One region of the Vibrio sp. Y176 genome, then DNA from elsewhere that is predicted to be linked to it. Evidence: predicted binding sites of a transcription regulator. Region 1 holds the regulator's gene; each other region holds the start of a gene.
What was found. The regulator CRP, encoded in region 1, controls carbon source genes, mostly activating them, when cyclic AMP is high. The targets are predictions, from matches to a motif close to TGTGANNNNNNTCACA.
Positions count from the first base shown of each region.

Region 2: a site for CRP is predicted at 1,758-1,773, ahead of ectA (diaminobutyrate acetyltransferase). Genes of this name have one in related genera too.
Region 3: a site for CRP is predicted at 2,518-2,533, ahead of R7O13_RS00285 (NupC/NupG family nucleoside CNT transporter). Genes of this name have one in related genera too.
Region 4: a site for CRP is predicted at 3,218-3,233, ahead of cdd (cytidine deaminase). Genes of this name have one in related genera too.

Region 1 covers NZ_JAWOQS010000017.1:11,501-19,163, reverse strand. The annotation lists gene astD (succinylglutamate-semialdehyde dehydrogenase) at 1-210, shown strand, start outside; gene R7O13_RS22495 (DUF1338 domain-containing protein) at 459-1,250, shown strand; gene crp (cAMP-activated global transcriptional regulator CRP) at 1,387-2,019, opposite strand; gene R7O13_RS22485 (phosphoribulokinase) at 2,260-3,129, opposite strand; gene R7O13_RS22480 (YheU family protein) at 3,255-3,467, opposite strand; gene R7O13_RS22475 (hydrolase) at 3,501-4,508, opposite strand; gene R7O13_RS22470 (TIGR02444 family protein) at 4,596-5,084, opposite strand; gene R7O13_RS22465 (ABC transporter ATP-binding protein) at 5,081-7,000, opposite strand; gene kefG (glutathione-regulated potassium-efflux system ancillary protein KefG) at 7,210-7,663, shown strand, end outside.
Region 2 covers NZ_JAWOQS010000003.1:148,216-155,878, forward strand. The annotation lists gene ectB (diaminobutyrate--2-oxoglutarate transaminase) at 1-1,089, opposite strand, end outside; gene ectA (diaminobutyrate acetyltransferase) at 1,124-1,657, opposite strand; gene R7O13_RS09015 (BCCT family transporter) at 1,972-3,630, opposite strand; gene R7O13_RS09020 (3'-5' exonuclease) at 3,823-4,569, opposite strand; gene R7O13_RS09025 (DUF294 nucleotidyltransferase-like domain-containing protein) at 4,569-6,449, opposite strand; gene proV (glycine betaine/L-proline ABC transporter ATP-binding protein ProV) at 6,887-7,663, shown strand, end outside.
Region 3 covers NZ_JAWOQS010000001.1:56,876-64,538, reverse strand. The annotation lists gene R7O13_RS00295 (alpha-ketoglutarate-dependent dioxygenase AlkB family protein) at 1-25, shown strand, start outside; gene R7O13_RS00290 (DUF3541 domain-containing protein) at 95-1,183, shown strand; gene R7O13_RS00285 (NupC/NupG family nucleoside CNT transporter) at 1,238-2,446, opposite strand; tRNA gene R7O13_RS00280 (tRNA-Leu) at 3,006-3,089, shown strand; gene R7O13_RS00275 (DUF2913 family protein) at 3,122-3,733, shown strand; gene R7O13_RS00270 (tryptophanase) at 3,812-5,212, opposite strand; gene R7O13_RS00265 (NADH:ubiquinone reductase (Na(+)-transporting) subunit B) at 5,511-6,755, opposite strand; gene R7O13_RS00260 (cytochrome ubiquinol oxidase subunit I) at 6,915-7,663, shown strand, end outside.
Region 4 covers NZ_JAWOQS010000003.1:266,926-274,588, forward strand. The annotation lists gene R7O13_RS09565 (L-cystine transporter) at 1-218, shown strand, start outside; gene sbcB (exodeoxyribonuclease I) at 376-1,797, shown strand; gene R7O13_RS09575 (CidA/LrgA family protein) at 1,853-2,227, shown strand; gene R7O13_RS09580 (LrgB family protein) at 2,229-2,906, shown strand; gene cdd (cytidine deaminase) at 3,338-4,225, shown strand; gene purT (formate-dependent phosphoribosylglycinamide formyltransferase) at 4,369-5,544, shown strand; gene R7O13_RS09595 (thiopurine S-methyltransferase) at 5,617-6,267, opposite strand; gene R7O13_RS09600 (phosphoribosylglycinamide formyltransferase) at 6,583-7,362, shown strand; gene ihfA (integration host factor subunit alpha) at 7,484-7,663, opposite strand, start outside.

The DNA.
Region 1 (7,663 bases):
TTCGTTGACCACATTCGTGCAGGAATCGTGAACCGTAACCGCCAGCTTACTGGGGCAAGCGGTGATGCGCCATTTGGTGGTCCGGGGGCGTCGGGTAACTTGCGCCCAAGCGCTTACTACGCAGCAGATTACTGTGCGTACCCAATGGCATCAATGGAAGGTCAAGAAACTGTCTTGCCTGCAACATTGAGTCCAGGTGTAGTGCTATAAGTTTTAATAATAGAGTCGCAACTATGCATTGCGGCTCACCTTGCCGGCGCATCATTTAGGTATGGGTTGTAGTGATCGTTGGCAGAACACGAAAAGTGAGCAAAGACTCGGAAAAGCGTGTTGACTGACTGGCATTTACCGTCACAGGTTGATGGTTGCTCGTTCATTATTCTGGACAACTTTTGTTGTGAACGAGCAGCCAACTTCCGCTTACCTTTAAACTCTACATCTCGTAACAAGGAGTCGTTATGACGCCCGATGTGTTATTTGAATCGCTATGGCAAGATTACATTCAACGTCTTTGCCCTTCGGCGGCTAAAGTGCATCAGCTGCTTCAAGAAGATGAGCCTCTGATTAATGATCATATAGCTTTACGTACCTTCAATATCGCGCCTCTTGGTATTGAAACTCTAGCTAAGCCATTTGTAGCTATTGGTTACAAGGCGTGTGGTGATTACGTTTTCGAAAGCAAAAAGCTGGTTGCTAAGCACTATGAGCACCCAGATCCGAAGCAACCTAAAGTATTTATTAGTGAGCTAAAAGTTGAAGAGTGCTCGCCTGAGCTACAAGAGATTGTGAAAAATTTGGTGGCACAAATCGATGCTGACAAGCTGAAAGATAGCGCATTCTTACATGGTGGGCGCTTGTGGGATTTAAGCTTTGCTGATTACCAAACGTTGGCTAAAGAAAGTGAGTACGCATCTTGGCTTGCGGCGCATGGTTACGGAGCAAACCACTTCACGGTGAGCGTTAACCAGCTCAATGAATATGAAGAAGTGAAGCAGGTAAACGATCATCTGCGTACCGCTGGGTTTACCATTAATGAAAATGGTGGTGAAGTGAAGGGCACTCCTGAGGTGTTGCTAGAGCAGTCATCGACCATGGCAGATAAAGTAGCGGTTCGTTTTAGCGAAGGCACTGAAATTATCCCTGGCGGGTTTTATGAATTTGCTAAGCGCTATCCGATGGAAAATGGTGATTTGTACCCAGGTTTCGTGGCCGCTTCAGCTGACAAAATCTTTGAAAGTACGAATGGCTAAGTTTTAGGGTTAACCTGTTAAGCTTACTCATTAGTGTTCGCTGCACCCTATCTCATTTGGTCATGAGTAAATAAAAAGCCACCAATGTTGCCATTGGTGGCTTTTATAATTTTGTTCGTGTCACTCTAGTTCGAGATTAACGAGTACCGTAAACCACGATGGTTTTACCGTGAGCAGAGATTAGGTTCTGCTCTTCTAGCATCTTCAAGATACGACCTACTGTCTCACGAGAACAGCCAACAATTTGACCGATTTCTTGACGAGTGATCTTGATTTGCATGCCGTCTGGGTGAGTCATTGCGTCTGGTTGTTTTGCAAGGTTCAGAAGCGTCTGAGCGATACGACCAGTTACGTCTAGGAACGCCAGGTCACCCACTTTTTGGCTAGTTACTTGAAGACGACGAGCCATCTGCGCAGAAAGACGCATTAGGATGTCTGGGTTTACTTGGATAAGCTGACGGAACTTCTTGAAAGAAATTTCAGCAACTTCACAAGGAGATTTAGCACGAACCCAAGCTGTGCGCTCTTGGTCTTCCTCGAATAGACCAAGTTCACCAATAAAGTCTCCTTGGTTTAGGTAAGAAAGGATCATCTCCTTACCTTCTTCGTCTTTGATAAGAACCGCAACAGAACCTTTAACGATGTAGTACAAAGTTTCTGCCTTTTCGCCCGCGTGAATTAGCGTGCTCTTTGAAGGGTACTTATGAATATGACAGTGTGAAAGAAACCACTCTAATGTTGGGTCGGTTTGAGGTTTACCTAGAACCATAATATCTCACTTCCTCTGCAGGGTACGCTTGCGCTATCCATATTTTAGCTAAGCCTGAATTAGGCCTACTAGAATAAGAGCACTTTTTATATGCTGCAAGCTCTCTTGTGTTTCGGTAAGAAATAGTATCCTTTTTCGAAAACGATTTCTTGATTTTAATCGTGCCATGATTGAGATTTTGTAAGCAAAACTGTGCACATGATCACGGTATGAAAAGTAAACATCTTCGCAGGCAGGTTTTTAGCCAATTTTCCCTGTTTCGATGAGCTGTTGTAGGATAGGCCGAACTATGAGCTCCATTGCAAAGCTCATCTTACCGCCGGGTACGACAATCGTGTTGTGGCGTGACATGAATGAGCCATCAATCATGGCCAGCAGATATGGGAAGTCGACATTCTTGATACCGCGTAGGCGAATCACCACAAAACTCTCATCCAAACTAGGGATGCCTTTTGCATTAAGTGGGTTGGAAGTATCAACGGTCGGTACGCGCTGGAAGTTGATGTGAGTACGAGAAAACTGCGGAGTGATATAGTTGAGGTAATCGTCCATGGATCGCACGATTGAGTCCATTACCGCTTCACGCGAATGGCCGCGATCGCGAGTGTCACGTACGAATTTTTGTATCCACTCTAAGTTCACAATCGGCACCATGCCGATTAAGAAATCCACATGTTGAGCAACATTAACATCGCCATCGACCACGCCACCATGTAACCCTTCATAAAACAGCACGTCGCTGTTTTCGGGTAAGTCTTGCCACGGTGTAAACGTGCCTGGCATTTGATTGTAGGGAACCGCTTCGTCAAACGTGTGCAGATAACGGCGCACGCTGCCAGTGCCGTCATGCCCGAACTTACGGAAAAACTCTTCTAATCCCGGGAAGTCATTAGCTTGTGGGCCAAAGTAGCTAATGTGTCGACCTTGCTCGCGGGCTTTGCGAATTTCGATGTCCATTTCTGGGCGAGTAAAGCGATGGAAGCTATCGCCTTCAACCCATGCGGGTTTAACGTTCATCATATTGAACATTTTACGGAAGGCTTCAGATGTAGTGGTCGTGCCGGCACCGGACGAACCAGTAACCGCAATAATTGGGTGTTTAGCTGACATGACAAACCTTGTCGAAAATTACTTACCTGTAATGTGCAGTAGAGTTACTACTGCACGGTCGATATCCCACTATAGCACGTAACAATACCTTGTCATCGAGTGGGATACGGTAAAATGTGAAGGGTCTAAAATTTTGTTTTATGTTGAATATCGACGGTTTCGTGTAGCTCAGAGAACACGATAACCGCTTCACCTTTTTCCAATTGAGCTTTAACTTGATCAATTTTGTCTTGCAAAGAAACCTCGACGGTTCCGTAATCCGTTCCTTCGCGTAAGACGAATTCACGAATTAAGTTTTCCAATGTTTCCGGCGCAATGTCTTGCCATGGAATGATCATAAATACCTCTAACTTTTATGATGAGCGGCTAGTTTACTGCGTTCGTTGCTTGGATACAGCAGAAAGGTAATCTGCGGCGATACTTTCGTAATACCCGGGCAGCGCTTCCTCCAACCAAAACTTAGGTTTTAACGCCGTTCCTGTTAGGAAGCCAACATGGCCACCGTGTTCAAAGAGACGGTAATCAATGTTATCTGGCAAAACAAACTTCGGTATCACATCATCGGTCATGAACGGATCGTCTTTGGCATGGATGATCAGTGTGGGTAGCGTGATTTGCTGTAGTTTACTTAAGCCAGAACATTGATCGTAATAATCTTGTGCGTCTTTAAAACCGTGCAGTGGTGCCGTGATCAAATCATCGAATTCATACAATCTTGTGACACGTTTTATTGAGTTGTAGGACAGCGCAAGCTCGCCGTGCAATAGATGATGCTTTTGTAACGCGTTACGTTTCAGTGAAGAAAGCAGATAACGGCGATACACTTTCGAAAAGCCTTGTTCAATACGGTTCGCACACGCCGCTAGGTCTAAAGGCGCTGAGATAATAGTCGCTGCATTCAAAATAGGGTGGTCTTTATATTGGGCTAAATAATTCGCCAACATGTTACCGCCAAGAGAAATACCAACTGCAACTTTGGGATTATCAGGAAAACGTTGTTCAAGGTGCTCTAGGAAGTAACGAGCATCCGTCACTTCACCCGAGTGGTAAGCTCGTGCTTTTTTGTTTGGTTTACCGCTGCAGCCACGAAAATGCATCATCACCGACAGCCATCCAGATTGAGCAAATGCATTCATTAGCCCATTGGCATAAGGGCTATAGAAGCACCCCTCTAACCCATGAAATAAAACAAAAATCGGCTTTTTTTGTGCAGGCTCTTGGGTTGGGTCCTCGCTCCACGCGAGATCGAGAAAGTCGCCATCGGATGTATCGAGGGTTTGCCAAATCGGCGTAAACAACGCTTTTTTGCGAATAAAACGCGGCAAAAGCGTTTGGAGATGCGGGTTTTTGATCCCGGCGGCTGCGAAAAATTGTGTCATACCTAACTGCTCTTATGCGGTCCTTCGGTGTCCGTTGAAGAACTTATTAATATAATCCTTTATAAAGATTATAGGTATTCTACAGATTTATGGGCGTTTTGGTGGTTGAATGTTTGGCACCGGCATAGCAAAGGCTTGCTGCAAATGCTCCCCACCGAGTTGACGACAGTATCTCAACGTCAGTGGGTCACCATCATTTTTGAGTAGTGCAAGTGAGTTAATGCAGTCCACCAAATCCGCTTGTTGCTGCTTTTCTAGTTGCAGCTCAAACTGCAAGGTCTCACGATACAAAGCGTCATTGACTTGAGACTTAAGGTGGCGACGAAGGTCGCGAAAGGAGTGAAGTAAAGTTTCGCTTCTACCTAGACAGTCTTGCACCAAGGGCCAGTCTTTTTCTTGGAAAATGAGTTGCTGCTCATCGAGCCATCTGAGCAGCAGGAGTAGGTTCACGTTACCGTGGTAGTTGTTTTGCAATGATAAGCACGCCTCTTTCACTTCTCGCACACCATAAAACTGCAGACTAAACTGCCAAAGGTGTTCTAGGGTGAGTGTGTATTCAGCGTGTTGATTACTCATTGATTAAACTCTAGCTCCATCTGCTCCAACGTTTCTTGAGCAGACATCCATTCCATTTCAATTTCTTCGAGCTCAGCCTTACTAGAAGCTTGAAGTGCCAGCACTTGGTTAAGTTTAGCTTTATTTTCGGCCGCATACAGTGAGTTGTCCGCCAATTGTTCTTCAGCTTCGGCCAGTGCAGCACCTAACTTATCCATTTTATTTTCTAGTTGTGTCAGCGTTTTGCGAATTGGCGCAGTCTGCTTACGAAATTCTGCATCGCGACGTTTTTGCTCTTTTTTCGCTGCCGCGCTGTTGGCGCTATCTTTGGCTGGCTGTGCGGCTTGTGCTTCTTTGCGTTCCGCTCTTTGTTGCTCGGTTAACCACTTGTAGTAGTCGTTTAAGTCACCATCGAACGGCGCAACTTGACGATCATGCACCAAGTACAAGTCATCGGTTGTAGCACGCAATAGGTAACGGTCGTGCGAAACAATCACCATTGCACCTTCGAACGTTTGCAGTGCCATCGTCAATGCTTGGCGCATGTCCAAGTCTAAGTGGTTGGTCGGTTCATCAAGTAGCAACAGGTTTGGCTTTTGCCACACAATTAAAGCCAATACCAAACGGGCTTTTTCGCCACCAGAAAACGGCGCAACTTTTTCTAGTGCTTTGTCACCTTGGAAGCCAAAGCTACCTAGGTAATCACGTAGCTGCTGTTCGGTTTGATCGGGTGCGATTTGCATCATGTGTTGCAGCGGCGTTTCTTCAGGGTGAAGCGTTTCTAACTGGTGCTGAGCGAAGTAACCAATTTTCACGCCTTGTGAGTAAGTTAGGTCACCACCTTGCGCGTTAAGTTCACCAGAGAGCAGCTTGATTAAGGTCGATTTACCCGCACCATTACGGCCGAGTAGACCAATACGACTGCCAGGAACCAAGTTCAAGCGGATCTTCTCTAAGATGAGGTTGTCACCGTAACCTGCAGATACTTCATCCATCATCATGATTGGGTTTGGCAGCGCAGCTGGCTCACGGAATTGAAAGCTAAATGGGTTATCGAATTGAGCTGGCAGTACTTTTTCCATGCGCTCCAAAGCTTTGATACGGCTTTGGGCTTGGCGTGCTTTTGATGCTTTATAACGGAAGCGGTCGATGTAGCTTTGCATGTGCGACATCTGCTTCTGTTGCTTTTCAAACATCGCTTGTTGTAACACCATCTTTTGTGCGCGTTGGTTTTCGAATGACGAGTAGTTACCCGTGTATTCGTTCAGCTGCTGATTCTCGATGTGAATGATGCGACCAACAATTGGATCAAGGAAGTCTCGGTCGTGCGAGATCAGAATCAGCGTGCCAGGGTAGTTTTGTAGCCAACGCTCTAACCACATTACCGCGTCCAAATCCAAGTGGTTGGTTGGTTCGTCGAGTAGCAGTAGATCAGAACGACACAATAGCGCTTGAGCCAAGTTAAGACGCATACGCCAACCACCCGAGAATTGGGTCAAACTCCAACTCATTTGCTCTTGGCTGAACCCTAAACCATCGAGCAGTTCTGCCGCGCGAGCGCGAATGCTGTAACCACCAATGGTTTCAATTTTACCGTGTATCTCGGCAACTAGGGTTCCGTTGTCCTGCGTTTCTGCTTCTGCTAACTGCTTTTCGAGAGCGCGGTATTCGCGATCACCATCAATGACGTATTCCAGTGCAGTGCGCTCTAGCGCAGGCGTTTCCTGTGCGACCCAGGCCAACTCCCAGTGTTGAGGCTGGCTAAATGAGCCAGCATCAATTGACAGTTCATCTTTCAGTAGGGCAAACAGCGTTGATTTACCGCAGCCGTTTTTGCCCACAAGACCGACTTTATCGCCAGGGTGAATAGTCGCAGAAGCTTGGTCTAAAAGAGGTTTACCGCCACGCAGTAACTGAATATCAGAGAAGGTAATCATAAAGTTTTCATTCACTTTGCGCAGTGCGCGTTGCTTGGTTACATAGCGAAGTGGTTTCAATCGTTTTTAAAGCCACTTGGGTATATATCTAGCGGTGAATAGTAGGGGTATTGGCCGGAAAAGTCGATTGATTCGCTTTAATTGCATTATGCTGTACAAAAAAGTATAACAATTTGATAACGGATAAAAATAACCACAAGGACGACCATTTGGCTGTTGCACCGTCTATTCTCCCAAAAGTTCTGGTCATTTATGCTCATCCAGAGCCACATAACTCGATTGCCAATCAAGTGATGATAAAAAAAGCTCAGTCGCTTGATCACGTCACTGTGCACGATCTTTACGGTGTTTACCCTGATTTCTTTATTGATGTGAATTACGAACATGAGTTGTTGCTCGCTCACGATGTGATTGTATTTCACCACCCACTTTATATGTATTCATGTCCAGCCCTATTAAAAGAGTGGCTAGACCGAGTGTTAGGTAAAGGCTTTGCGTTTGGCGGAGGTGCGGCGCTAGAAGGAAAATACTGGCGCAGTGTCATTACAACAGGTGGTAAAGAAGAAGCCTTCAGCGCGAAGGGGTACAACAAATACCCACTTGAGCAAATCTTGCAACCGTTTGAACTGACGGCAGCCCTATGCCAAATGCACTGGATTGAAC
Region 2 (7,663 bases), on a different contig from region 1:
TTCAGATGCCATGTCACCATTGATACATTCAATACCAACCATCATGCCGCGGCCTTTTTTCTGCACAAACATTTGTGGAAAGCGACGAACACAACGGTCAATCACTGCACTCACCTTGTCTGAACACTGCTTGATGTGTGTTTCAAAATCATCGTTTGCCCAGTAAATTTCTAGTGCTTTTGCCGCAGTAATAAAGGCGTGATTATTGCCACGGAACGTACCGTTATGCTCGCCTGGCTTCCACTGGTCAAGCTCAGGCTTAAGTAATACGACAGCCATCGGCAAACCGTAACCACCGATCGACTTCGATAGCGTCACGATATCCGGTTGGATACCAGACGGCTCGAAACTAAAGAAAGTACCGGTACGTCCGCAACCTGCTTGAATGTCATCGACAATCACAAGAATGTCATTGGCTTTACAGATTTTGCTCAAACGTTGTAACCACTCGTTTGAAGCAGCATTTAAACCACCTTCACCCTGCACAGTTTCAAGAAGTACAGCGGCTGGTTTATCCATACCTGCAGAGTTATCACTTAGCATGGTTTCGAACAGCGCGAGACCATCTACGCCAGCGTAACCTTCAAATGGAATACGAGTGACGTTACTTAGACTAGAACCGTTACCTTGTCTGTGATGCTGGTTACCCGTTGCAGCCAGTGCGCCAGCAGTACAACCATGGAAACCGTTAGTAAACGCAACGACGCTGTCGCGGCCTTTTACTTTTTTAGCCAGCTTCAATGCCGCCTCAACAGCGTTAGTGCCTGTTGGGCCCGTAAACTGAACCTTGTAATCCAAGTTTCTTGGTTTAAGGATGTAAGTATCCAACGCTTCCAGAAACGATGCTTTCGCTTCTGAGTGCATATCCAAACCGTGAGTAATACCGTCCATTTCAATGTACTCAAGCAACGCTTGTTTTAGTACTGGATTGTTATGGCCATAATTTAGAGATCCCGCTCCAGCAAGGAAGTCTAAGTATCGTTCACCTTGTTCTGTTTCTAGCCAGCAGCCTTTCGCTTTACGAAAAACGACCGGGAAATTGTTTGAATATGAGCGTACGTTGGATTCCTGCTTTTTGAAAATATCCATGATGAGACCGTTTTTAATTCCTATTGTTTGAGGATTATTTGAGAGGAATGCGATACAAATATTCTGTATCGTGTTTGCCTTTAAAGTGGGCTTCTTCATCCAAAAATGTGCTTACTTGGCCAGAATTGCCGTTCATCGCATCTAACTTTTTGAACAGTGCCCAAGAGGCTTTATTATCTTCCGTGATGGTAGTTTCTACCGATTTAACACCGCCTAATTCCTCTCGGGTGAGAAGTTCTTTCAACATGCGGAATGCTAAACCATGACCTCTAAAGCGAGGTGAGACTGCAACTTGCCAGACAAATAAAACGTCTTGCTCGTCTGGTTTCTGATAACCGGAAATGAAACCTGCGATTTCGCCTTTTTGCTCAACCAAAATACTGGTTTTGCTGAAATGCGTAGACTGTAGGAAATTGCAATAAGATGAGTTCATGTCCAATGGAGGACAGTCTGCAATCAAGCTGTAAATGTCGTCACCATCAGAGATTTTAGGCTCACGAAAAATCCATTTTTTACTTGAGTCTTCTCCAATCTCTGGATAAAGGACCCAAGGTGCTGATGTGATCATGTGAAAATACATATCCTTTGAGGTCTAATTAAATTTCCTTTTTATTATGGGCATCCCTCGCGACTAAAAATCAAATAATCCGCCTTTTTATCGGTATTTTTGTGACACATGTCACAAAAATAAACCTATTAACCAAAAGTTAAAATAGTTCGAGGTCTAATTTATTAAATAGTCACCTAAATGCACAGTACAAAAAACAACCAGAATAAGACCGTTTTCCATGCTGTTCATTTCTCAGAGAAAAATAGAAATCCAAAAAAAAGCGGCATGCTTTCGCATACCGCTTTTATCAATAATTTAACTGCTGATACTAGTTATTTTGATTTCTTAGAAACCGCCTTTGGACGAGGTTCATCCATCAAACCTTTTATCAAAGATACCGTTGCAACAAGTAAAACAATAGTAAACGGTAAACCAGTCGTCACCGCCATTGCTTGAGCAGCAGCTAGACCACCACCCAACATCAATGCAATCGCAACCAAACCTTCAAACGTACACCAGAACACGCGTTGTGGCGTTGGTGCATCGACCTTACCGCCCGCAGCAATAGTATCAATAACCAGTGATCCTGAGTCAGAAGAGGTAATGAAGAACACCACGACTAAGATAATGCCGACAAAAGATGTTATCTCAGCCAATGGCATAACATCTAACATGGCAAAAAGTTTTAAAGGTAGTTCTGCGTTAAACACCGCCTCGTAGCCATCATTAACGTATTGGCTAATTGCGTTACCGCCAAAAGCCGTCATCCATAACACACAAACTGAAGATGGGATAAGAATAACGCAAATAATAAACTCACGAACTGAACGACCGCGAGACACACGTGCGATGAACATACCCACAAATGGTGACCAAGAAATCCACCACGCCCAGTAAAACGCCGTCCAGCCTTGAGAGTAATTCACATCCTCTCGTCCAAATGGCATAGATAAGGCAGGGATATTAGCCACATAGGAAACGATGTTCTCGAAGAAACCAGTTAAAATCGCAATCGTCGGGCCAACAACAATAACAAATAGCAATAGCAGCGCTGCAAGACCCATGTTGATTTCAGATAAGATTTTCACGCCCTTATCGAGTCCAGCCACAACAGAGATTAAAGCGAGCGCAGTAATACCAATAATCAATATAACCTGCGTGGTATTGGTCATTGGGACATCAAACAGGAAGTTCAAACCCGTTGCTGCTTGAGACGCACCGTAGCCTAGCGATGTTGCTAAACCAAAAACCGTCGCTACCACTGCAAGAATATCGATAATATGACCAGTCCAACCCCATACACGCTCACCAAACAAAGGGTAAAAAATTGAGCGCATGGTGAGTGGCAAACCTTTGTTAAATGAAAAGATAGCCAGCCCAAGAGCCAAGAGCGCGTATATTGACCACGGATGAAGTGCCCAGTGGTAAATCGTCGCAGCCATCCCTAATGCCGAAGCTGCAGTTGCATCGCCCTCTGCACCACCTAGCGGTGCCCAGTCAGTACGTACACCATTCTCAACGTTCACGCCACCAATCGCAGAACTAAAATGGGACATCGGTTCTGATACACCGAAGAATACGAGACCAATGCCCATACCCGCAGCAAATAGCATTGCCAACCATCCAGCATAGGAGTAATCCGGTGTTGCTTCAGTACCACCGATTCGTACACGGCCTAATGGTGTGAAGATCAATCCGACACAGACAATGACAAAAATATTACCTGAAGCGAGAAAAAACCAGTCTAAATTGTGTAACAAACCCGCTCGTAGGTCTGAAAAAAACGGCTCTACCTGTTCTCGGAATAATAGTGTTATCACAACAAACATGACGATTGCTAAGCCAGAAATTGCAAAAACACGGTTGTGAATATCAAGGCCAAATGGGCCTACCTTTAGCGCAACGTTATCCTGACCAATTTGATAGTCAGTATCTATTGCGTTTACTTTTCCATCGGGGCGTTGAATGCCACCGTTATTATCGGTGCTCACGGATAATCTCCTTAAAAATACGTGACCAAGTTTAAATTACTTTCGTCGGAGTTCGAGTAATGAAACGTCTTCATCACTACCAAGCACATGTTCATAAAACATTGTTCTTATAAGCGGTTACTCAATCCGCCATCACAATCTTAAAGCCCCCTATCTCTCATTGCATTTTATTGTTTTCACCATAAATAACGCCTATTGCCAAACCGAAGATATTGGCATGTTTCGATTAAAGTGATACTGCAGTTGTGCTTGAAACAGCTCCGCAGTTGCTAACGCATCCGTCAGGGCATGGTGAGGTTGATAAGCAGGGAGGCCATATCTTTCACGAGCGTGCCCTAATCGTACAGAACCGGGTTTCTTGCCTTTCAACTTATTGATAAAACCTCTGCATTCACGGCGCTGTATCGCATACTCAATATCTAACGTATCAACAACAGGAAACTGTATCCCCTCTCCGATGCTATTTAGCAAGGCGTTATTAAAGAACTGCCTTTCAATGTTCTTGTAGTGAACAAGTACCACTTTGCCTGACAACGCATCCAATATTTCACCCAAGATCTGAGACAGCTGCGGCGCGTTTTTAACCTCAGAGTCAGTGATACCGTGAATAATGACAGACTCGTGGTTTAACTCTCTGTTTGGGTTAACGACCCAATGAGCAGAACCATTACATTGAACACGATCAATAGTGAACGGCACAAGTCCGATCGTGAGAATGACATCCTCTTCCGAGTTCAATCCTGTTGTCTCAAAGTCTACCGAGACAAATGGCACTTGTTCAATTGGTGTTTCCCCATTAACCATCGGTGTCGAATAGTAGCGTTTGAGCCTCTCGTCTTTCGCTTCTTTAGCGAGTTGTTTGAACAACATTGACCACTCTGGCGTCTGGGATGTATCCAACAACGGCTGTTCTTTTTCTACTTTTTTTGAGAACCACATTATTTGCTACTTCTCTGGTATCGAAACTTAATGAAGTTCTGAGCGTTACTTAGAATTTGAAATGCTGCTTTTAAGTTTCGACGTTCAAATTCAGACATGTTCTCCGGCTCAATATTGTTGTCTGGCTCTTCTCCATTTTCTATATCAAGGGCTTGGTGACGAATTCGAACCATGTAGATTAGCTCCATCGCATCCCTTAAATCCAAACCTCGACCTTTCGGTAAAATGCCAGCATCATTAATGTCATCTAAACGGTCGAAAGAGTTTTGCGATCGCGAACCGATTGCCAGAGAATGCACCCGTATTAAATCGGCCAACGGAGCCGTCCCCCTTCGCTTCAAGTTAATCGAGTTGCGATGACGACCATCTTTCTCCATCACAAAGTCTTTGAAAAAGCCCAGTGGAGGCGTCCTACGTATTGCGTTATACGCCATACAAGCAAGAAAGCGGTTATTTCTTTTCGCTCGTCTCACAATAAAGCTGCTTAATTGCTCCGCCCATTTCACTCGCCCATGCACACCGAGGAGATCAAAAAAGATATTACTATTTAACAATCTCTCAGGGGTTGGATTGTCTATCCAGTTTCCAAAGCATTCTTCCCATTCTGCACGAGTTTTTCGCCATTCTGGGTTGGTAGCCATAATGTCTCCAGTACAATAAGCATAGCCGCATGCCGCTAAACCATCACAAACAAATTTAGCAAACTTTTCAAAGTACTCTCCGTGAATCTCAACGTCATAACTGTTATCGAGAATAAGCGCGTTATCTTGGTCCGTTACAATTAGCTGCTCATCCCTCGCCATTGAACCCATTGCGACTAAACAATAAGGAATGGGCGCTGGGCCGAACTCTTGCTCAGCTAATTCAGCGAGGCGTTGTTTGAAACTACTGCCTATAACCGACATGGCTCGACCAATCATGTGCGCGTTGGCATCTTCATTGACCATTCTTACGAAACAGTCTTTTACTTGTTCAGAAACCTGCTTGAGATCCTCGACACTGGTTTGCTGAAAAATAGAGCTCACTAGCAATAGGCTGTTCTGAGATTCGTAACGAACGATGTCCGTCATGCCAATAATTCCTATCGGCTTTTTATCTTTTAAAATTGGTAAATGATGCACGTTGTAACGCAACATGGTTAACATGGCCTCAAACACATAGGCGTTATAATCCAATGAAACCACGTCATAACTCATGACCTCACTCACTGGAATATTGGTATCAATACCCTGAGCTAGTACGCGAATGCAAAGATCGCGATCAGTCAATATTCCAAGCAGCTGTTCGTCATCTTCTTCTGTGAGCTCCTCTGTCGGGCGAATAATGAGCAGAGAGGTGACATTTTCCTCTGCCATTAGTATCGCAGCTTCCTGAATTGAAGCCGTTGCCTCCAGAGTTACTGGATCTCTTGCTAAGATTTTACGTGCCTTAGCGGTGGTAAAGTCATTGCTTTCGGAGCGGCTAGATATTGCGCTTCGCAAACGCGCGCTATCTTCCAGTTCCATGTAGTCCGCAAAGTTTTCAAACTCATCACAAAGTTCATTGAAGATGTTTTCCGGAATACAGTAAACGAGAGTGTCTTCTATCGCTTTGGCTGGCATCCGTACGCGGTTGTTCATCAACAACCCCATCTGACCAAACAGTCCACCAGCATCAATCCTGTTATAGAGTTCACCTTTACGTCGATAGATCTCTACCGCCCCACTTCTCACCATATACAAGTCGCGGATCGTATCTCCGAAGTTAAGGATTTTTGTTCCTTGCCGAAAGTATGCAACTTCGGCATTGAGAGCAATTTTTCTAAGCTGCTCTTCAGGTAGGTCATCAAAAGGTGGGTACTGGCTAATGAAATTGAGCACTTCTAACTGTTCGGCTTCCATTTTTTATTCCATACGTTGCCTAAACTACAGCGATAAATATCACTCTGAGTGAAATCAAGCAATAAATAAATCTAAGGATAACAGTACCTAACCGATTTCACAGGACCAAGCCTTAACCAAAAATTAGAGCTCTAACCTTTTATATGTAGAGTTCTAAGCTATCACAGCTTATATCTATGCAAGCGAGTTGAGTTGAAATGTACAAAAAAATTCAAAATAAATTCAACCCTACGTCAGGGCAACGTTATGGCGGATAAAAACACATCACAAGCAATTGTTTTAAATATAAAAAATAAGAATTGAACATACCTTGCTCAACGAATTCTCTATGCACGGCAGAACTAGTTAACCAGCCCCCTTTCGTTGAAAGTTGAACTAAAATTAATTAGAGTACAAATCGTTAAACAGTTATAAACACACGAAAAAGGACAGATAACATGGATCCCATACTGGAAGTTAAGGGACTGTATAAAGTGTTTGGAGAAGACCCAGAGAGAGCCTTCTCGCTTATCGACAAAGGCGTCGATAAAGACGGTATTTTTGAACAGACAGGTTTAACAGTCGGCGTAAACGATGTATCTCTCACCATAAATGAAGGGGAAATTTTCGTAATCATGGGCCTTTCTGGCTCCGGGAAATCCACCCTTGTTCGACTTCTTAACCGGCTCATTGAGCCGACTAAAGGTAGTGTTTATCTCAAAGGAAGAGATATCGCCCACATCTCCGAGAATGAACTTCGAGAAGTTCGTCGTAATAATATCTCAATGGTGTTTCAAAGTTTCGCACTCATGCCACACATGACGGTGATTGAAAATGCCGCCTTTGGTTTAGAACTTGCCGGCATCGATGTTAATGAGCGTCAGAAAAGTGCCCTTTCCGCCTTAGAAAGAGTGGGTTTAGACCCTTATGCAGAATCTTTCCCTGACGAATTATCCGGTGGTATGAAACAGCGCGTTGGTTTAGCGAGAGCGTTAGCCTGTGATCCAGACATCCTATTAATGGACGAGGCGTTTTCCGCTTTAGACCCATTGATCCGTTCTGAGATGCAAGATGAGCTTATTCGTCTACAGAACGATGACAAACGCACAATTGTCTTCATTTCTCATGATTTGGATGAAGCAATGCGCATTGGCGACCGTATCGCCATCATGCAAAACGGTGAGGTTGTTCAGGTTGGCACACCTGATGAAATATTACACAGTCCAGCAAATGAT
Region 3 (7,663 bases), on a different contig from region 1:
TTTTAGGCAAATTTTCAACTATTGACTCAGCTTTTACATTCTCAATTAATATTGATGGTAGGTTTAGGTTCAGGACTTCATAGGGAATGGATTTATGCGTATTAAACCTCTTAGCTTAGCGGTCTTACTCTCTTGCTCACTTACCTTTGCTGCTCAGGCATCACAGGAAGACGTACCGCTTCTCGATAATACTCAATCAGCGCAGTTGATTCGTAGTACCTACGAACAAGAACTGTTCACTCTCCCGGCGTTTAAAGAGGGCCATTTTGGCTTACGCATGTACCGCCAAACATTAGATGAGAAATATCACGCTGCCATTTGGACCGACATGGCACAAGTAGCCAGCCGGTTAAACCAATTTGCTAATGAAGTTGTTGAACCAGAAGACATCATTCTCTATTCATCTCAAAGGCTGACCACGTATCAAGAGAAAGAAACCGAACGAGGGCAGCGACGCTATACCGTGACTAAACACCATCCTGAGTACCTTTATCTTGGTGTGGATTTGCTTGGCGCAATGGCAAGAGCAAACGAATACGGCCTAAAGCATAAACAAGACAAAACGCTGAGAAAAATTATTAGGCGCTACGATTTCTCGCGTTACGTTACGGACAAAGAGATGATAGAAGCATGGGCAGCTCAGCTTGCAAACCAAGTCTACTGGCTTCGTCAGTTAGGAGAGCAAGATGTGGTCGAGGAATTCACTCAAACCTTCCGTGACACCTACCCCGACGATAAAGATAAGATGCTTTCAGCTCAGCAGTATTGGAACAAACTCTATGGTATGACGCACATCATCTTTGCCGATTCACAGTATTATCAGGAGCGAGTAAGCGAGAAGAAACACCAATGGATTTATGATTACTTTCGCAACAATATCGACACTATCCTACTGCGCGCCAAAGAAGACGTGATTGCGGAAGTCGGCATTTCGTTTTTGTTAGCAGGCTTGGACCATGATCCGGTCGTAAAGAAAACCCGCCAAGCCATTCGTCACGCAATCAACGCAGAAAAAGGGATGATTCCGTCGGTCGACGGTAACTTTGATCTCAAGTACGGCGAACACCGTAACGTACTAGCCATCATGCTGCTCGATTGGAAAGGGGTACATAAAGCGCCAACTTATCAAGAGCACCCAGAGGCTTTTAAATCGATACCTTACGGCTTAATGCCCAAGCCTTAGAAATAACAAAACCCGCCATTTAGGCGGGTTTTTAGTGTGTATCTTCAATCTAAATTAGAGAGAGATAAAAATGCCCGCTAAGCACGCACTCATCAGGTTAGCGAGTGTACCAGCAGCAACCGCTTTTAGGCCTAGACTTGCAACATCTTTGCGGCGCTCAGGTGCCATCACGCCGATAGAACCCAACTGAATCGCAATTGAGCCAATGTTCGCAAAACCACACAACGCAAAAGTGATAATAATTTGAGTATGCTCAGACAGTGTCGCTTTGTGCTGCACAAAATCGATAAACGCAACAAACTCATTCATCACCACTTTCTGACCAATGTATGAACCCGCAGCTAGAATTTCGTGGCTTGGCACACCAATCAACCACGCTAGAGGTGCAAACAAATAACCAAAAATCGCTTGTAGCGTTACGCCAGAGAAACCAAGTATCTCGCCCAAGTTTTCTAGCCCCGTGTTCACCATCGCGATAACACTCACGAAAGCGATAAGCATGGTACCAACAGCAACGGCAACTTTCATACCGCCCATGGCACCGCTTGCTAGCGCATCAATAACGTTACTTTCTTCTGATTTATCTAGCTCAATATTGTTGTAATCGCTTGGCGTTTGACGCTCAGGAACGATGATTTTTGCCATCATCAAACTACCTGGTGCTGCCATAAAGCTTGCCGCGATCAAGTATTTGAGGTCGACACCCAAACCAGCATAACCACCAAGCACACTGCCCGCCACTGAAGCCATACCACCAGCCATCACGGCAAACAGTTCAGAGCGAGTCATGTTAGAAAGAAATGGACGAATAAGAAGTGGTGACTCGCCTTGAGATAAGAAAATGTTCCCTGTTGCAACCAAAGACTCTGCTTTACTCGTACCCAAGAACTTCTGGATAGCGCCGCCAATAAATTGAATCACTTTTTGCATAATGCCCAAATAGTAAAGGGCGGAGATAAGAGCACTGAAGAAGATGATGATAGGAAGGACACGGATAGCGAAGATAAAGCCAGAAGAAGCGAGGTCACCAAAGAGGAATTTAATCCCTTCATCAGCAAAGCTGAGTAGCCCCGCGACACCATTACTTAAACTCGCCAGCGCCGCTTGACCCAACGGGAAATAGAGCACCAAAGCAGCAAACCCCATTTGTAGCATCAAGGCGCGAGATACAGTTTTCCAATTAATGGAAGAACGACCCTCAGAAAGTAGGAAAGCACAACCTAGCAGTGCAACAATACCAAATAGACTAAATAGAACACTCATGAGCTGGACCTACTAAACGTTGAAAAAGAAAAAAGAGCCAAAGGAATTGGCAGAAGAAAAGGACAACGCAGCGAGTGATAACTCACTTTTAGATCCAGAATGTAGACAGAACGAATAGTTCGACATCTTATTTTTACCTTATACAAGCAATTGAACGTAGCTGGTCCGGTCCGTGGGGTCATTCACTGCTGGCGAGCATGTTGCTTGGCCTGCTCCATGTGACGGCTTGTATGGGTAAGGGTCCTGAACAACTAAACCCTAATTCCCGCTTAAACGGGACGCAAGTATAGCCAACAAAAAGAGATATTCATCACATTTATTTACGCAAACGTTCAAGCGTTCAAAATTTAGGCAAAAGCACTCTTTTATCGTCATACCATTAGTAAAAGTAAGGAAATGAGGATAGGCGTTGATGGTAAAAAACATAAAAGTGACCAATAAATATGCAATCAAACTCGAAAGAGCCAAAATTCGTCATTTTGCTCTCGCCAACAGGTGGATTTTGGTTATAATTCGCGTTGCTTCTTTCGAGGCCTCTGAGTATTCAGAGCATCATGATGCCGAGATGGTGAAATTGGTAGACACGCTAGCATGAGGTGCTAGTGCCTTTGGTGTGAGGGTTCGAGTCCCTCTCTCGGCACCATTATCCTTCTTCCCTAATTTTGTTCGAGTGTAATGCAAAGTTCTAAGCAGGCAAGACAGTCTACAGATGCTAATCAACTTCTGAGTGAGCTTGCGGTTCACGCTTTATTACACCTGCACTTTAAAATTCACGCGTCCTCGCATGGCCTCTCCCTTAAAGAACGTAATGACTTACTTCAGAAATGGCTGAAACCAAAACTGAAGAGTAATCGCTATAAGCTGATTAAAAAGCCGTTAAAGTCTTTGACTCAGCAGGCAAAAGGTGAGAACGGAAATCTGGAAGTATTACTCGAGCGCTGCGTCGGTGCAGACAAACCCAGCAACCCTCAACCCGATCTAGATAGCTACTTGCTGCTGATCAACGAGATTGAGAAGAAACTGGGGACTACCGTGTTATTATCGCGACCGGAAGACGTCGACTTATCTCACGACCAACACGGCTGTTTGCTGTGTGTGCTTTCTGAGAACTTAAATCAGCACTTCGATGATAATAACGCCCTAATCGCTCCTATTTCGATGCTGTTCCGCGGACCAATGAGTCAACGCTCACTTTTCCTTGGCAGCATTTACGCCAGTGGTACCTTCAATTATGAAGTGCAGTATCAAGACGACCAGTTCGTTCGCATCACATTAGAGTTAGCGTAACTGTAACGCTAAGAAATAAACGAATCGAAAAAGGCCGCGAAACTCGCGGCCTTTTGCTTATCTAGATTTAAACTTGAGTTAATCGATCTCTTTAAATCGAGCAGTAAAGTGGCGCAGCACTGGTGGCTCGTACTCGAAAGTGAGCCCTTTTAACTCATGTGCACGATTTTTCAGTTCGATAATCGCATCCGCAATGTAATCCATATGATCGTTTGTGTAGACACGACGTGGAATGGTCAAACGCATCAACTCAAGCTCTGACGCTTTTTGTTTACCCGTTTCCGGATCTCGACCAAGCAGCAACGATCCTATCTCTACTGCTCGAATACCCGCTTCCAAGTACAAAGCATTACACAATACCTGCGCAGGAAACTGATCCGCTGGAATATGTGGCAAAATCTTAGCGGCATCCACAAACACCGCATGACCACCCGTTGGGTATTGAATCGGAATACCGCCTTCACGTAAGCGCTCACCTAAGTATTGAACTTGGCTAATTCTATAGTGAAGAAAATCCTCGTCCGCGGCTTCATACAAACCGCGAGCGAGCGCTTCCATATCACGCCCAGCCATGCCGCCGTATGTCACAAATCCTTCCATGGGTACGCAGCGCGTCTGCACCGCCTGGAACAACTCCTTATGATCACGAATACAACACATGCCACCAATGTTTACCATCGGGTCTTTCTTAGCTGACATGGTGAGCATATCACCGTACTGGTACATCTCACGGATGATTTCCAGAATCGATTTATTCTCGTAACCCGCTTCACGCTGCTTGATAAAGTAGGCGTTCTCACAGTAACGAGCCGAGTCAATCACCACTGGAATATCGTACTTGGTTGCAATCTCGTACACACTGCGCATGTTTTCCATCGACACAGGCTGACCACCGGAGCTATTACAAGTAATCGTGGTGATAATTGCACAAATGTTATGCGAACCGTGCGCTTCAATTGTTGCCATCAGCTTATCGATATCAAAATTGCCCTTCCAATCATAAGGCGTAGTGGTGTCGAATGCTTCTTCCGTTACCACGTTAATCGCTTTACCGCCATTGAGTTCAATGTGACCCGCTGTGGTATCAAAATGGTAGTTCGAGATAAATACTGGCGTTTCGCCACCACGCACCTGACGCATACGCTCAATCAAAGCTGGGAACAAAATTTGCTCGGCACCACGCCCTTGGTGTGCAGGCACGGTGAGCTTATAACCGAAGAAGTGCTCCACTGCATCACACAGGTTGTAGTAATTTCGACTCCCCGCATAGGATTCATCCCCCATCATGATGCCAGCCCACTGATTATCACTCATGGCACCAGTGCCAGAGTCAGTCAGCAAATCGATATAAACATCATCACTACGAAGAAGAAATGGATTATAGCCCGCTTCTTTTAACGCGACTTCACGGTCTGCCAAAGTCGTCATTTTGATTGGCTCAACCATTTTGATACGGAAAGGTTCTGGAATACGTTTCATTGTTAATTTCCTTATACGCATTGCCCTACGCAGTTTCACGTAAGACTAAAAAACAAATAGATAGAATGCTTTTCAATGCGATTGCATTGAGGAAATCAACGAGAAGAGATTTTACTAAGAAGAGACAAGCAGTAGTCTAGGTTATACCAGAACGACAGCACCAAACGGCTATCGAGAATATCCTTTATTCTCATCGTCTTCGTCCTCCTGATAAAAATAAAAAGTCAGAAACCCCATGTCTCTGACCTTTTCAATATAGTGCAGTTTTCAATCAATTTTCAGTGAGGTCACCCTCATTTTAAGAAGGTCTCGCCCTTTTCATTCTGCGTTTGATATTACTTTCTTTGACTAGGTAATCGAAAAGTGGCGCGAATAAGTTAGCAAATAGAATCGCTAACATGATGCCTTCTGGATAAGCCGGGTTCAGCACTCGGATAAAAATCGTCATCACGCCGATTAATAGTCCGTATGCCCATTTCCCGTTATTGGTAAAAGCTGCCGAGACAGGGTCTGTCGCCATAAAGAAGGTACCAAACGCAACCCCACCAATCACGAAGTGCCAGTAGAACGGCATGGAGAACATGGGGTTAGAGTCTGAACCGATCGCATTCAATAGTAGTGAAGCTCCGATTAAACCGACCAACACGCCCGCAACAATTCTCCACGATGCAATCTTCATAAAGATGAGAACCAAGCCTGTTAGTGCGATCAACAACGTGGAGACTTCACCCATCGAGCCTGGTAAATTACCAACAAAAGCATCTCCCCATGAAATTGTTTGTCCTGTCATATTATTTATCAAAGCACTTTGCCCGCCTTCATACCATTGACTAAGTGGAGTAGCGCCAGAGTAACCATCAGCCGCGACCCACACAGCACCACCGGACATGTTGGCAGGATAGGCAAAGTATAAGAACGCTCGCCCTGCTAAAGCTGGATTTAGGAAGTTTCGTCCAGTACCACCGAAAATCTCCTTCGCCACAACAATACCGAAAGTGATACCTAAAGCCGCTTGCCATAGTGGAATTGTCGGAGGAAGAATCAGCGCAAAGAGTATAGAGCTGACAAAAAAACCTTCATTTACCTCATGCTTTCGCACAATAGCAAACAGAACTTCCCAGAAACCACCAACGATAAACACCGTCGCATAAACCGGGAGAAAGTAAGTAGCACCAAGCCACATTTTACTTCCCCACCCCGCTTGTGAAACCGCATCTAACGAGCCCCATACCCAACTCAGTTGCCATGAAGAAACAAGCGCTTGCTGAGCTGAGGCTTGATCCATTCCATACAACAAGGCATCACTCGCTTGCTGGCCTATGTTGTACATACCCCAGAACATGGCAGGGAAGACCGCCAACCACACCATGATCATAATACGTTTTAAATCGATGCTATCTCGAACGTGAGTCATGCCCTGGTTTACCTTACCAGGCGTGTAAAAAATGGTTTCGACAGCTTCGAAAAGTGGGTAGAACTTGTGATACTTCCCACCTGGACCAAACTTAGGTGTCGCTTTCTCAAAGTAATGTTTAAGGCTCATAACGCTCCTCCTTTATCTAAAAGATGGTACGCACATGTGTAAAAAGCGATCGTTTTTTAATCTCTTCGTCTTCCTTCTTCGTATTTCACCTTGTTCGCCACTCTTCTGTCTCCTCTTTAAATCCGGCGAACAGTTTATCCAACGAAAAAGGGACCGCTCATGGACACACTCGCCATTGACCTAGCTAGATTCCAATTTGCCTTTACTGTCTCTTTCCACATTATTTTTCCAGCGTTTACGATTGGTTTGGCAAGTTATCTCGCTGTATTAGAGGGCTTGTACTTAAAAACGGGCAACAAACAGTACATGCAAATCTATAAGTACTGGCTCAAAATCTTTGCCATCAGTTTTGGTATGGGTGTGGTGAGTGGCATCGTGTTGAGCTATCAATTCGGTACTAACTGGAGCGTGTTTGCCGACAAAACAGGCCCAATCCTAGGCCCGCTAATGGGTTATGAAGTTTTTACTGCGTTTTTCCTCGAAGCTGGGTTTTTAGGCGTGATGCTTTTCGGTATGGATAAGGTAGGTAAGAAGCTTCACTTCGCCGCGACTTGTATTGTTGCATTCGGGACGTTTTTGTCTGCGTTTTGGATACTTTCGGTTAATAGTTGGATGCAAACACCAGCGGGCTATAGTATCAACGAAGCCGGACAGTTTATCCCAGAAGACTGGTGGGCGATTGTCTTCAACCCTTCCTTCCCTTACCGGCTCGTTCATATGTTGCTCGCCGCTTACCTTACTACTGCCTTTGTTGTAGCCGGCGTTGCCGCTTATCACTTGCTAAAAGCAAACCATAACCCTCTAGCCAGAATTATGTTCTCGATGGCAATGTGGATGGCTGCCATCGTGACACCAATTCAAATCGTTGCTGGAGACATGCATGGATTAAACACCCTTGAACATCAACC
Region 4 (7,663 bases), on a different contig from region 1:
CAGGTGTTGGCGGCGGTGCAACGTTTGCAGCCTTGATTGTTCTTCCTGCAATGGGCTTACCTGTGACCATCGCGGCGCTGCTTATCTCTATTGAACCATTGATTGACATGGCACGTACCGCACTAAACGTTTCAGGCTCAATGACTGCGGGTACAATTGCTAGCCGAGTGCTGAAGTCACCAGAAAGTGAAGCAACATTGGAAGAAACACGAGCATAGAACTCAAATTCCTTCCAAAGCGATAAAACGTAAAATATCAAGCCGATGGTTCGCCATCGGCTTTTTTCATTTTCAAAAATTCAACTTGCATCTTTCGTTGCTAGTCAAGGCGTTGAATGGTCTAATACTGTCATCGGTTTTGTAAACGGTAAGCAGAATGCACCAAGATAATCAGCCCACTTTTTTCTTCTATGATTATGAGACATGGGGAACCAACCCCGCGAAAGATCGCCCAAGCCAGTTTGCTGGTGTTCGTACAGATGAAAACTTTAATATCATCGGCGAGCCTTTAGTCATGTACTGCCAGCCACCTGCTGATTATCTTCCGTCTCCTGAAGCTGCGCTTATTACTGGTATTACTCCGCAAAAAACGGTTCAAGAAGGCCTTTCTGAGCCAGAGTTTATCGCTAAGATTCACGCTGAACTCGCGAGACCAAATACCACCAGTTTAGGCTACAACAGCATTCGCTTTGATGACGAAGTGACCCGTTATACTTGTTATCGCAACTTTATCGATCCATACGCATGGAGTTGGCAAAACGGTAACTCGCGTTGGGATTTACTCGATGTACTACGCGCGTGCCATGCCCTTCGCCCAGAAGGCGTAGAATGGCCAGAAAACGAAGATGGCTTCACTAGCTTTAAATTAGAACACTTGTCTGTGGCTAACGGCATAGAACATAGTAACGCGCACGATGCCATGGCAGATGTGATTGCGACTATCGAAATGGCAAAGAAAGTAAAAGCAGCGCAACCAAAATTGTTTGATTACTTTTTTTCTATGCGCCAAAAGCGCAAGCTCAATGATTTAGTCGACATCGTCAACATGACACCGTTGATGCACGTTTCAGGCATGTTAGGGCGCGAATGCCAGTACACTAGCTGGATTGTGCCTGTTGCTTGGCATCCAACCAATAATAATGCCGTTATCACCATCGATTTAGCGAAAGACCCTCAACCTATTCTTGAGCTATCCGCAGAAGAGCTGCACGAAAGACTCTACACTAAGCGCGAAGATCTTGGTGAATTGCTACCAGTGCCAGTTAAACTAGTTCATTTGAACAAATGCCCTATTCTCGCCCCTGCAAAAACGTTAACGGCTGAAAATGCAGAGTCTATTGGCATTGATCGCCAGCAATGTCTCGCTAATCTCGCTTTGTTGCGCCAACATCCTGAAATTAGAGAAAAGCTGATTAGCCTCTTTTCAGTCGAGCGTAAATTCGATAAAAGTGATGACGTCGATACACAGCTTTACGACGGGTTCTTTTCTCCGGCTGATCGCGCAGCTATGGATATCATTCGAGAAACCGACCCGAATAATCTTGCTGCATTAGACATTGAATTTGATGACAAGCGTATTAAACCTCTATTGTTCCGCTATCGTGCGCGTAACTTCCCAGGCACATTAGACGAGCAAGAACAAAGACGCTGGGCACTACACTGTCGAGAAGTGTTTGAAAGCCAAATTGAAGAGTACATGCTGAATTTAGAAAACTTAGTTCACGAACATGAAAGTGACGAAAAGAAGATTGCGATATTAAAATCCGTGTACTGTTATGTAGAGAGCTTAGCTTCCTAACTCCTCCTAATACAAGCGCACCTTATGGTGTGCTTGTTGTTTATATACTGTCAAAATGATTAAAGAACGATTCTTACAACTGATCCAACTGCTCATTTCAATCTTCCTCATCATGGGAGCACTTGGCATCGGAATTACCATTCAAAAGTTCACTGGCGTTTCCGTTCCAGGAAGTGTCATCGGTATGCTCGTACTGTTTTTCTCCATGACTCTTGGGCTTGTAAAAGTCGACTGGGTCAAACCGGGCGCCACGCTATTTATCCGCTATATGATCTTATTGTTCGTTCCTATTAGCGTCGGATTAATGCAACATTTCGATATGCTACTCGCTAATGCCCTCCCTATCATTGCCAGCGCAGTTGGAGGCTCACTCATTGTACTAGTCAGCCTCGCTTGGCTGCTGGACTACTTGCTAAAGGAGAAACACTGATATGTGGTTAGTTGTTACCATTGCGGTTTTTCTTATCGCTCGCCAAATCGCAATCAAAGTGAACAATCCTCTAGCAAACCCTTTGCTGATCAGTATCGCAGTGCTCATTCCTTTGCTTACTTACTTAAATGTGCCATTTGAAAAGTATTATGCGGATAACGAAGGAATTAGCTTTTTGCTTCAACCTGCTGTAGTTGCTCTGGCTTATCCACTATATGAACAACTACCACAAATTAAAGCAAACTGGCGAATCATCACTTTCGCTTGCACAGTAGGCAGTGTGATGTCGATGATGACAACCACCTTGATCGCAGTCGCTTTCAAAGCAGATATCAGTTTAATCGCAAGTCTAGTGGGTAAATCCGTCACTACGCCAATAGCAATGGAAATTTCGAGTCACCTCGGTGGTGAAGCTGCCGTTGCGGCGATCTTGGTTCTGATTGTTGGTTTATTGGGCGCGATTTTGGCATACCCAATTTACAACTTAATTGGAATTAAACACCCGATTGCACGTGGTCTGACAATGGGTACAGTCTCTCATGCCTTAGGCACCGCTACTTGTGCAGAGAAACAGCCCATAGATGCCGCGTTCTCATCACTCGCATTGGTTTTATGTGGGATCATAACTTCTATTTTGGCTCCAAGTTTTTTTGCTTTGGCGGTCTGGCTATATCAATAGTTAAGCGCTCTCGGTCTGCCCTCCTTCCGGCAGGCCGTAGCCTTTCCGTTTCTTACTTATCCCTTTTCAAAACCCTATCTTATCTATCAAACTCACCCAGTAATATCGTGAAGGGACTTGACTGAGATATACATTCATAGCATTAGCATTCTAGCTGCTACCACTCGCTCTAGATTACGTAAGTATAAAGTAGCATAGCGGTAAAAGTCGCGTTGGTAACATACTCCTGCTCCTTGGTCATATGAATATATACTGATATGGTTAATTGTGAGACGGAGATAACGCTTCACACCTGTGCAATCGAATACATGTGTGAGCTCACTCTAATTATGTAACAGAATTATCAATTGCATTATTTATCGTGATCTAACGCACGGAACATTTCTATCTTTCACATAGAATAACTGTCCATGCAATAACAAGGATTCAACATGAAAAGTCGCATTGAACAGGCGCTAGCAGGCGCTCCAGAAGCACTTTCCAAACAACTTGCTCCTATCATCCAAGCTGATGATTTTGATGCTACGCTTTCAGTTCAACAATTTGAGCAGTTGCTTTCAGCTACCGGTCTATCAGACAAAGAGCTTCGTGTTGCGCTACTTCCTTTTGCCGCAGCGTACTCCTATGCTCCCCTTTCTGACTTTTATGTCGGCGCTATCGTTCGTGGTCTTTCAGGTCGCCTTTACTTCGGTGCCAACATGGAATTCTTTGGTGTACAGTTGGGTCAAACGGTTCACGCAGAGCAGTCTGCGATTAGCCATGCTTGGATGAAAGGCGAACGTGGTGTTAAGGATATCACTATCAACTTCAGCCCATGTGGTCACTGCCGCCAGTTCATGAATGAGTTATCTACCGCAAACGAGCTTAAAATCCAGCTCCCAGAACGCGAAGAAAAGTCACTTCATGAATACCTGCCTGAAGCCTTTGGACCAAACGATCTCGGTATCGAGTCCGGCTTAATGGCAGAAGTTAAACACCAATTCTCATGTGATGATGAAGACGCACTCATCCAAAGTGCAGTTGAAGCGATGAACATGAGCCACTCTCCATACACCAACAACTTGAGTGGTTTAGCATTAGAGATGACTAGCGGCCGTGTATTCCAAGGCGCTTATGCAGAAAATGCAGCGTTTAATCCTAGCTTGCCACCGCTACAAGTTGCGCTAATCCAAGTTTTACTTGCGGGTGAAACCTTTGACAGCATCAAAGCCGCTGCATTGGTAGAAAACTCTGAAGGTAAGATCAGTCACTTAGCCGATACGCAATCAACGTTGGAAGCGTTGAATCCAGATATTCCGCTTAGTTTTGTCAACGTATAAACGACAAATTCAACAAAAAGCTCTACAACATGTAGAGCTTTTTTATTACCTAAAAACCAAAAGCAAACGTTTGCTTTGTCATGAAACTTGAGTATGATCTCCTGCAATTTCTGTCTCATCACTCTATTTTGTAAGGGAACACTATGTTTGGCACTGCAACTAGCGCAAATGCTACCCGTGTATTACTTTTAGGCTCTGGCGAACTCGGTAAAGAAGTCGCCATTGAATGCCAGAGACTTGGTTTAGAAGTGATTGCTTGTGATCGCTATGCCAATGCTCCAGCGATGCAAGTCGCTCACCGTAGTTATGTTATCGACATGTTAGATGGGAACGCCTTAGAAGAAGTTATTACGAAGGAACAACCTACTTACGTCGTACCAGAAATTGAAGCCATCGCAACCGGCAAACTGGTAGAGCTTGAAGAAAAAGGACTGAATGTTGTTCCAACCGCTAAGGCAACCAGGCTAACAATGAATCGTGAAGGTATCCGACGTTTGGCAGCAGAAGAACTGGAATTGACGACTTCACCTTATCGTTTTGCAGATAACTTTGAAGACTTCAAAGCCGCGGTTGAGCATGTGGGTATTCCGTGCGTGGTGAAGCCTGTGATGAGCTCTTCAGGTAAAGGGCAAAGTGTTATCAAGACCGAAGACGACGTTACAAAAGCATGGGATTACGCTCAGGAAGGCGGGCGTACGGGTGCAGGTCGCGTTATCGTGGAAGGTTTTATCGACTTCGATTACGAAATCACTTTATTGACCATCAGAGCCGTTGACGGTGTGCATTTCTGTGCTCCAATTGGTCATCGTCAGGAAGATGGCGACTACCGCGAATCATGGCAACCGCAAACTATGTCAGAAAACGCAGTAAAAGCAGCTGAATACACGGCTGAGAAAGTGGTAAACGCGCTCGGTGGCTACGGCATCTTTGGTGTAGAGCTATTTGTTAAAGGCGATAAAGTCATTTTCAATGAGGTCTCTCCTCGCCCTCACGATACGGGTATGGTTACAATGATTTCACAGGAAATGTCTGAGTTTGCTCTCCACGTGCGCGCGTTTACCGGAATGCCAATTAATAATATTGTGCAATATGGCCCATCTGCGTCTGCTGTTATTCTTGGACAAGGGACTTCCACAAACATTCGCTTTGAAAACCTAAGCAAAGCTTTAGCTCAACCTCAAACACAAGTTCGTCTATTCGGTAAGCCAGAAATCGATGGTCGCCGCCGTTTAGGTGTTGTCCTTACGCGACGAAAAACCACCGAAGAAGCCGTTCAAGATGCTATTGAAAGTGCTTCAAAAGTGAATATCATTTATTAAATACGAACCACTCATACAAAAATAGCGCAGCTCAAATTGCTGCGCTATTTCGTGTTCCAAACCGAAGAGAGCCTATTCACTCTCGATTAAGTACACTTCTTCAGAGAAGCGACTTAAGCCTTTTTTCGCAATTTTAGGATGATTCTCGTCAGCTTCATCTACGTTCAAACAAGTAACTTTGTAACCTGAAAATAACTGCTCAATCTCTTCGACCGGCACGCTAAATGGAGGCCCCGCCATCTCTTCTTGAGGATAGTTGAGTGTAACAAGCAAAATACGACCGCCTGGGTTCAGCAGTTGCTTGAGACGCTCTACATACTCCTCTCGCATATCTTGCGGTAAAGCAACCAACGCGGCGCGATCATAAATGATATCGGCTTGAGATACTGGTGCAGTGAAAAAGTCCCCAGTATAAATAGAGAGCTCATCAAATTGATAAAGCTCGTGCATGCCATTAAGAGGCGTTACCGTTGGCGTGTAAAAATGTTCAGCAAAAAAGGCACGCACAGCAATATGGCTTAGCTCAACGCCTTCAACCGAATCATGCTTCATCGCTAGCCAAATCAAGTCTTCTGACTTTCCACATAAAGGAACTAACACTTTATCTTCACGCTTTGGATTAGTATGTTTCCAATATACTGGTAATAGCGGGTTTACATCTTCCAAGTGAAATCCGATCTGATTGCTGGCCCATTTGTTATGCCAAAATTCTTGGTCTCTCATTTTACTTTCTACTTGTCGGCTGTTTTCATTTTGAGAGGTAAGACTAACGTTTTTTTTCAATTTGTCTATGCCGTTCATCTTTGGTTAATACTGCGGTGATAGGATGTAATCGGTCTCATAGGAGACGCGCCTTTATCTGATAATCAGAATAAAGAAAAGAGAAATGGTGATCTAACGCACGATTCTACTTCAAGATAAAACTGAAACCTTGGAATCTTTCGTAATGGCCCCATTTATAAGTTAGTACCTGATTTGCCGAACTTAGCGACCTTTATGTTCCCTATTTTCTAAGTACAAGCAAGTTAAGGAGAGTGAATGAGCTTATTTCTTCGTACTACAGCATTGATGCTTTTGGTACTTAGCCGTGCACCGGCATTTGCCGCACTTCCAATTACCCCTGCGCCTAATGGCGAACAAAATCGTTCAACCAGCCAAAACGAAGTTTGTTCGAAACTTTTTAAACACAGCCTTAGCGGTTTATATGGCATTCAGTCAATCGACACCACACCAACTCAGCCATATTCTGACTTCGACATTCTTTACAGCAAAGCTCACCAAGCGCAATTTGAACTTGAAACTATCTGTAAAAGTACCGCACTTCTTAATGACGCTCAGCCATACTTCGCAGGCGTGAAATCCAAACAACGAGCAGAAGAAAAGATAGCTTTAGAGTTAGATGGGAAAGTTGAACGTATTACTGACCTAGCACGTGCAACGATTGTAGCTGAAGACGTCGCGAGTTTAGTCTCCATTTATGAAACGTTAGAGCGTGAAACAACGATTGTGAAAGTAAAAAATCGATTCAAAAAACCTGGCCCTTCAGGATATAGAGACTTGAACTTGCTCGTTCGTTTACCAAAAACAAACCTAGTAGCCGAAGTTCAACTGCACTTGAAAGCAATCGCAGATGTAAAAAGCGGTCCCGAACATGACCTATACGAAAAAATCCAGAAACTAGAACGTCAAGCGATGTTGGAAAAACGTGAGCTAAGCGAAATAGAGCTTGCCTCTATTCGCAACATGCGTACACAGTCTAAGAACTTGTACCAACAAGCATGGCAACCATACTTAACAACGCATCTAGAAGCGGCGTAACCGATATCATTAAGCGTCTCTCATAAACAGAAAAACCACCGCATTGCGGTGGTTTTCATTTGTATGCACACGAATTTTACGCAAAAAAAGACCACGCCTTAGCGTGATCCATTTATTCGGCTTACTGTACTTTCTTCAGGTTTTCTACACGAGCTTTTAACTTCTGACCCGGGCGAAAAGTCACTACACGTCGAGCAGTAATTGGAATATCTTCACCAGTTTTCGGGTTACGACCAGGTCGTTCATTCTTGTCACGAAGATCAAAGTTACCAAAACCTGACAGTTTTACCTGTTCGCCACT